2 regions of the Actinomadura sp. SCN-SB genome follow, and region 1 is predicted to be linked to the other one. Evidence: riboswitches for the same ligand, from Rfam matches in the RefSeq annotation. Region 1 holds a riboswitch; the other holds the start of a gene.
What was found. A riboswitch is a leader RNA that binds a small molecule or an ion and turns the genes downstream of it on or off. The one in region 1 is predicted to bind glycine.
Positions count from the first base shown of each region.

Region 2: it holds a riboswitch for glycine, as region 1 does, so the genes downstream of both, gcvT (glycine cleavage system aminomethyltransferase GcvT) here and gcvP (aminomethyl-transferring glycine dehydrogenase) in region 1, are expected to answer to the same signal.

Region 1 covers NZ_JBIMPP010000012.1:117,062-120,467, reverse strand. The annotation lists gene gcvP (aminomethyl-transferring glycine dehydrogenase) at 1-1,667, opposite strand, end outside; glycine riboswitch at 1,907-2,001, opposite strand; gene ACGWYJ_RS10930 (flippase-like domain-containing protein) at 2,348-3,406, shown strand, end outside.
Region 2 covers NZ_JBIMPP010000001.1:30,025-33,430, forward strand. The annotation lists gene glyA (serine hydroxymethyltransferase) at 1-589, opposite strand, end outside; gene gcvH (glycine cleavage system protein GcvH) at 623-1,012, opposite strand; gene gcvT (glycine cleavage system aminomethyltransferase GcvT) at 1,039-2,145, opposite strand; glycine riboswitch at 2,333-2,502, opposite strand; gene ACGWYJ_RS00225 (M50 family metallopeptidase) at 2,698-3,406, shown strand, end outside.

The DNA.
Region 1 (3,406 bases):
TCCTCCAGCTCGCCGATCAGCTCCAGGTAGCCGCGGGCCTGGTCGAGCGGCGCGAACGGGTGAAGGTTCGCGAACTCCGGCCAGGTGATCGGCTCCATCTCGGCGGTCGCGTTCAGCTTCATCGTGCAGGAGCCGAGCGGGATCATCGACCGGTCGAGCGCGATGTCCTTGTCCTGGAGTCTGCGCAGGTAGCGCAGCATGGCGGTCTCGGAGCGGTGCGCGTGGAACACCGGGTGGGTGAGGTAGGGGCTCTCGCGCCGCAGCGCGCCGAACCCGTCCCCCTCGGCCTCGGCGGGCACCGGCCCGTCCAGGCCGAACGCGCTCCCTACGGCGGTGAGGTGGTCCGCGGTGGTCGTCTCGTCGCAGGCGATCGCGACATGGTCGGCGTCCACGGGACGCAGGTTGATGCCCAGGTCGCGGGCACGCTGGATTATCCCGGCGGCACGGCCCGGCACCCGTGCCAGGACCGTGTCGAAGAAGCGGTCGTGGACGATCTCGACGTCCGGCGCCCGCCGCAGCCCGGCGGCCAGGGCCTGGGCGTGCCGGTGGACGCGCTGCGCGATCGCGGCCAGGCCCTCCGGGCCGTGGTAGACCGCGTACATGGCCGCCATCACCGCCAGCAGCACCTGCGCCGTGCAGATGTTGCTGGTGGCCTTCTCCCTGCGGATGTGCTGCTCACGGGTCTGAAGCGCCAGCCGGTACGCCGGGGCGCCGTCCGCGTCCACCGACACGCCGACCAGCCTGCCCGGCAGCTGGCGCTGGATGCCCTCCCGCACCGCCATGTAACCGGCGTGGGGGCCGCCGAACCCGTACGGGACGCCGAACCGCTGCGCCGAGCCCACCACGATGTCGGCGCCCCACTCCCCCGGCGGCCGCAGCAGCGTGAGCGCCAGCAGGTCCGCGGCGACGACGACCTGGGCCCCGCGCTCGTGCGCCTGCGCGCTGACCGGCTCCAGGTCGCGCACGGCGCCGGACGCGCCCGGGTACTGCACGAGCACGCCGAAGAAGTCGCCGTCGGGCAGTCCCCCGCTCAGGTCGGCGGTCACCACCTCGATGCCCAGCGGGACGGCGCGGGTCCGCACGACCTCGATGGTCTGCGGCAGCGCGTCGGCGTCCACCAGGAACGCCCCCTCCGCGGCGTTCTTGGACGCCCGCCTGGACACCCGGTGCGCCAGGGCCATCGCCTCGGCCGCGGCGGTGCCCTCGTCCAGCATGGAGGCGTTGGCGATCGGCAGGCCCGTCAGGTCGCTCACCACGGTCTGGAAGTTCAGCAGCGCCTCCAGCCTGCCCTGCGAGATCTCCGGCTGGTACGGGGTGTACGCGGTGTACCAGCCGGGGTTCTCCAGCACGTTGCGCAGGATCACGCCCGGGGTGATCGTGCCGTGGTAGCCCAGGCCGATCATCGAGGTCAGCACGGTGTTGCGGGACGCCAGCTCGCGCAGCCGGTCCAGCGCGGCGCTCTCGCTCAGCGCGGGCGGCAGGTTCAGCGGGCGCGCGGTGCGGATCGCGGCGGGCACCGCGTCGTCGATCAGGGCCTCGGCGCCGGAATAGCCGATGGCCGCCAGCATCCGGGCGGTCTCGTCCGGCGCGGGCCCGATGTGCCGGTCGGCGAACGCCGATCGTGGATGCTGCGGCGACGCCACAGGGGCGAAGTACTGGGCGGTCATCTGGGGAGCCTCCTGGCTGCTGAGGTCGCTCAGGGCCACCGCCGTCACCGCGGGGCCTCCCGGGGACGAATCCCGGACGGCACCACGAGGCCGGCGGCCGGTCTCCCCCTCTGTCATCGGCACCTGAGAGATTCGCCCGTCCCGTCCGCGAGGTGCGCCCTCCCGGCGGTGCGGGATTTCCCCTTCGGTGAGACCCCGTACCCCGAAATCGGGGAACGGTGCCTGCTTTCCAGAGGTGCCTCGCCCGAGCGGTCCTTTTGCCTGAGAGGTTCCGGGGAGGTTGCCCCTTCGGCGCCCCACGCCGGCGGCGTGGGATCTCTCCCGCACAGGGTCGACGGCTGTTCCTTCGCAGCACTCTATCCAACCCCGCCGCCGGCCCGATCACCACGGGGCGAGGCACCTCGCACGCCGGACGTTCCCGAGCGGAACCGTTCGCCGGCTCCCAGGCGTTGAGCCCCTCCGCGTACGGCCCAGTACGATACCCACATCTCACGGGGCCGAGGGGACGCCAGGGACGGGGGAGCACAGGCCGCCGCGGACGGGGACCGGCGGGCGAAGAGTCCCCGCGCCGCCCCGGGCACGCGGGCCAGAAGGGTACACATCACCTTGGACGTCACCTTGAACGCGCGGGCGGGCGCCGCGCTCGACGGCGCGCCGCCGGGTCTGGGACGCTGATCACAGTGACGGGTGCGGACGGCGGTGGGGCGTTGACGCGGGCCCACGAAGACGAGCACGACCACGGCCAGGACACGGTGCGACCGGTCCAGGCCGCCCCCGGCGCCGTGCCCGTCGACGAGCCGCCCAGCCCCGACCGGATCCGCCGACCCTCCGACGCCATCCGGTTCGCCGCATCGGTGGCGGGGCTGCTGGCCGTCATGCTGCTGGTCTCGTTCGCCCCGCAGGCCACGCACGGGCTGCAGACCGACATCACCCAGGGCACCGCGCACGCCCCCAGGCCCCTGCTCACCCTCGCCACCCTGGTCTCCAGCTTCGGGGTGCTGGCGGTTCCCGTGGCGTTCGCGGTGGAACGGCTGTTCCGCAAGGAAGGGACGCGGGTCGCGATCGCGCTGCTGGCCGCCGTGATCACCTTCACCCTCACGGTCCTGCTGGACGACATGGTGATCTCCTCGGCGCCCGGCGGGGTGCTGGACTCGCTGATCTGGGGCGGCACCGACACCGCCCCGGTGCACACCGACATCGCGCCGGTGATCGCCTTCATCAGCGCGGTGGGGATGGCGGGCCGCAAACGGTGGATGGCCGTCACCTGGACGATGATCGGGCTGGCGGCGCTCACCGGGCTGACCGCCGGCTACGCCTCGGTCGCCGCGCTGGCCGCCACGTTCTTCCTCGGCCACGCCATCGGCCACGGCACGCTCTACGCGGTCGGCACCCCCAACCCCAGGCCGTCCGGCCGGGCCGTGGTGACCGCGCTGGAACGGCTGGGGCTGCGCACGGCCCAAGCCCGCCGCCTCCCCGGAGAGGACGACGAGACCCGCCGCTACCGTGTCCGGATCGCGCACGCGCCCGAGGCCGTGCCCACCGGCACCTCGGGGACGGCGCTGCCGCGCGGCGAATGGCAGCTGGAGGTCGGCGTCCTGGACCGCGACCTCCAGACCGCCGGGCTCCTGTACCGGCTGTGGCGGGCCGTCCGGCTCCGCGAGCCCGCGCAACGGCGCCCCGTCCGGTCGCTGCGCCGCTCGCTGGAGCAGGAGTCGCTGATGGCGTACGCCATCGACGCG
Region 2 (3,406 bases), on a different contig from region 1:
CGCCCACCGAGTCGGCGATCTCCCGGAACCTCGCGAAGTCCAGGTGCCGCGGGTACGCCGACCAGCCCGCCACGATCATCTTGGGCCGGTGCTCGGCCGCCAGCGCCGCCACCTCGTCCATGTCGACCAGGCCGTCGGAGGAGCGCACGTGGTACGGCACCACGTTCAGCACCTTGCCGGAGTAGTTCAGCCGCATGCCGTGCGTGAGGTGGCCGCCGTGCGCCAGATCCAGGCCGAGGATGGTGTCGCCGTGCTCCAGCAGCGCGAAGTACACCGCCGTGTTGGCCTGGGCCCCGCTGTGCGGCTGGACGTTGGCGTGCTCGGCGCCGAACAGCTCCTTGGCCCGGTCGATGGCGAGCTGCTCGGTGACGTCCACGTACTCGCAGCCGCCGTAGTACCGCTTGCCCGGATAGCCCTCCGCGTACTTGTTGGTGAGGACCGACCCCTGCGCCTCCAGCACCGACACCGGCGCGAAGTTCTCCGAGGCGATCATCTCCAGGGTGGACTGCTGCCGGTCGAGCTCGGCCGCGACCGCCCTGGCCACGTCGGGGTCGACGGAGGCCAGCGGGTCGTTCAGCGGGTCATGCAGAGGGGTGTGCGGCGGGTCGTTCAGGGGCACGTCTCAGGACTCCTCGATGAGCTTGCCGTAAGCCTCCGCGTCCAGGAGGTCGCCGGGCTCCTCGGAGATCCGCACCTTGAAGATCCACCCCTCGCCGTACGGGTCGTCGTTGATGACCTTGGGCTCGTCGATCACCGCGGCGTTGATCGCGGTGACCTCGCCGCTGACGGGCGAGTAGATGTCGCTGACGGACTTGGTGGACTCGACCTCGCCGCACGGCTCACCCGCCTCGACCGGGTCGCCCTCGCCGGGCTGCAGTTCAAGGAAGACGATCTCGCCGAGGGCGTCGGCGGCATACGCGGTGATGCCGATGGTCACGACGCCGTCCTCGGTGTCGAGCCCGGCCACCCATTCGTGCTCTTCGCTGTAGCGCAGCTGCTCCGGAACGCTCACGATGCTTCTTCTCTCCAGCTCTGGTCTCAGGAACGCTTGTAGAAGGGCAGGTCCACCACGTCGACCGGCTCCAGCCGGCCGCGGACGTCCACCGCCAGCCCGGTCTCCGTCACGGCGCCGTCCACGTACGCCATGGCGATCGGCCTGCCCAGTGTGGGCGACGGAGCGCCGCTCGTCACCACTCCACACGGCGTGCCGCCGGACGAGACGACGTCGTACCCCTTGCGGGGGGCGCGCCTCCCGCGGGCCACCAGCCCCACGAGCCTACGGCCTGGAGGGGTCTGCGCATGGACGGCCAGCGCCGCCTTGCCCACGAAATCTCCGGGCTTGTCCAGCTTGACCACCCGGCCGAGGCCGGCCTCGTACGGTGTGGTCTCCGTGGTCAGCTCGTTGCCGTACAGCGGCATGCCCGCCTCAAGCCGCAGCGTGTCGCGCGCCGACAGCCCGGCCGGGACGACCTTCTCCTCATCGCCGGGCTTCGCCTCGGCCAGCTCGCCCCAGAGGGCCACCGCGTCCCCCGCCGACACGAACAGCTCGAAGCCGTCCTCGCCGGTGTAGCCGGTACGGGCGATCAGCGCGTCCACGCCCGCCACCTCGCCCGCCATGATGGCGTAGTACCGCAGGTCGTCCAGCGGGGCCGCGGTGTGGCGCGCCAGGATCCGCTGCGCGTGCGGGCCCTGGAGCGCGATCAGCGCGTACGCGTCCGACCGGTCCTCCACCGCCGCCTCGAAGCCCGCCGCCCGTTCGGTGAGCGCGTCGCGGACGGTCGCGGCGTTGGCGGCGTTGGCCACCACCATGAACGTCTGGTCCGCGAGCCGGTACACGATGAGGTCGTCCAGGACGCCCCCGTCCGGCGCGCAGATCATCGTGTACCTGGCCTTGCCCACCGCCATCGGGGACATGGCGCCGACCAGCGCGTAGTCCAGCGCCGCGGCGGCGCCCGGCCCGCTGACGAAGATCTCGCCCATGTGGGACAGGTCGAACAGCCCGGCGGCGGTCCGCACGGCCTGGTGCTCGGCGACCTCGCTCCCGTACCTGAGCGGCATCAGGTACCCGGCGAAGTCGACGAGGGTGGCGCCGAGGTCGCGGTGGACGTCGTAGAGCGGCGTGTGCTTCGCCGGCGAGCTGGACATGGGGTTTCGGCTCCTTCGTCACGGGCGCGTGATCCGATCGTCGCACGCGTACCCGGTCGTGTTCGGGCCTCCCCCTCTGTCATCGGCCGCGTGGCGGCGCCTGAGAGCTTCACCCCGGCCCCTCGCGGGGCGGGCGGGGCTTTCACCTTCGGCGGGGGACGACGTGTCCCCGCTTTCCAGAGGTCACCTGATCCGCGCGGTCCTGGGGCCTGAGAGGTTCCGGGGAGGAGTTGCTCCTTCGGCGTCCCCTGGCCGGCTGCCAGGGGCCATGAGCGCTCCTCGTCCTCGTGCCGTCCCAGGCGTTCGGCCCTCGGGACAGGCCGGACGAAGACCACTCAACTCTCCCGCGCGGAGTGAACGGCTGCGAGCCAGGCTAGCAGCGGCCCCACCGTGCCACCAGACGCCGCCCCCGCCCCCTGAACCACCGTGATCGTCTCATCCGTATGACCCGTCGGCCCGGGTGTGCACTGCTACGCGGTCGGGTGAGGCCCGGATCACGTAGCCTTGAACGTCTGAACGGGTTGCCGGGGAACGCCGAGGAACGGGGTGCGCATGGGCTGGCTGGCGGGAGTCTTGATCCTGTTCTTCGGCCTGATGGCGTCGATCGCCCTGCACGAGCTGGGGCACTTCTCCTTCGCCAAGCTGTTCGGGGTCCGCACCCCGCAGTTCATGGTGGGCTTCGGGCCGACGCTGTGGTCGCGGCACAAGGGCGAGACCGAGTACGGCGTCAAATGGATCCCGCTCGGCGGCTACATCCGCATGATCGGCATGCTGCCGCCGCGCAAGGGCGACCTGCCGGGCCAGGCACGGCGGCTCAGCACCGGGCCGTTCCAGGCGCTGATCGAGTCGGCCCGCGGCGCGTCGCTGGAGGAGGTCCGGCCGGGCGACGAGAACCGGGTCTTCTACGCCAAGAAGTGGTGGCAGAAGCTCACCATCATGTTCGCGGGCCCCGCGATGAACCTGGTCCTCGCGGTGATCTTCTTCGGGATCCTGCTGATGGGGATCGGCACCCCCACCCCGCAGCCGGTGATCAGCGCGGTGGCCAAGTGCGCGATCCCGGCCGACTCCCAGCTCACCGAGTGCCCGGAGGGCTACACGCCCACGCCGGCCGCGTCCGCGGGGCTGCGGGCCGGCGACCGGATCGTCAGCTACGACGGCCGGCGGATCACCGACTACGACCAGCTCCAGGGCCTCATCCGCGACTCGGGCGGGCGCACCGTGGCGCTGACCGTCGAGCGGGACGGCAGGCCGGTCTCGTTCC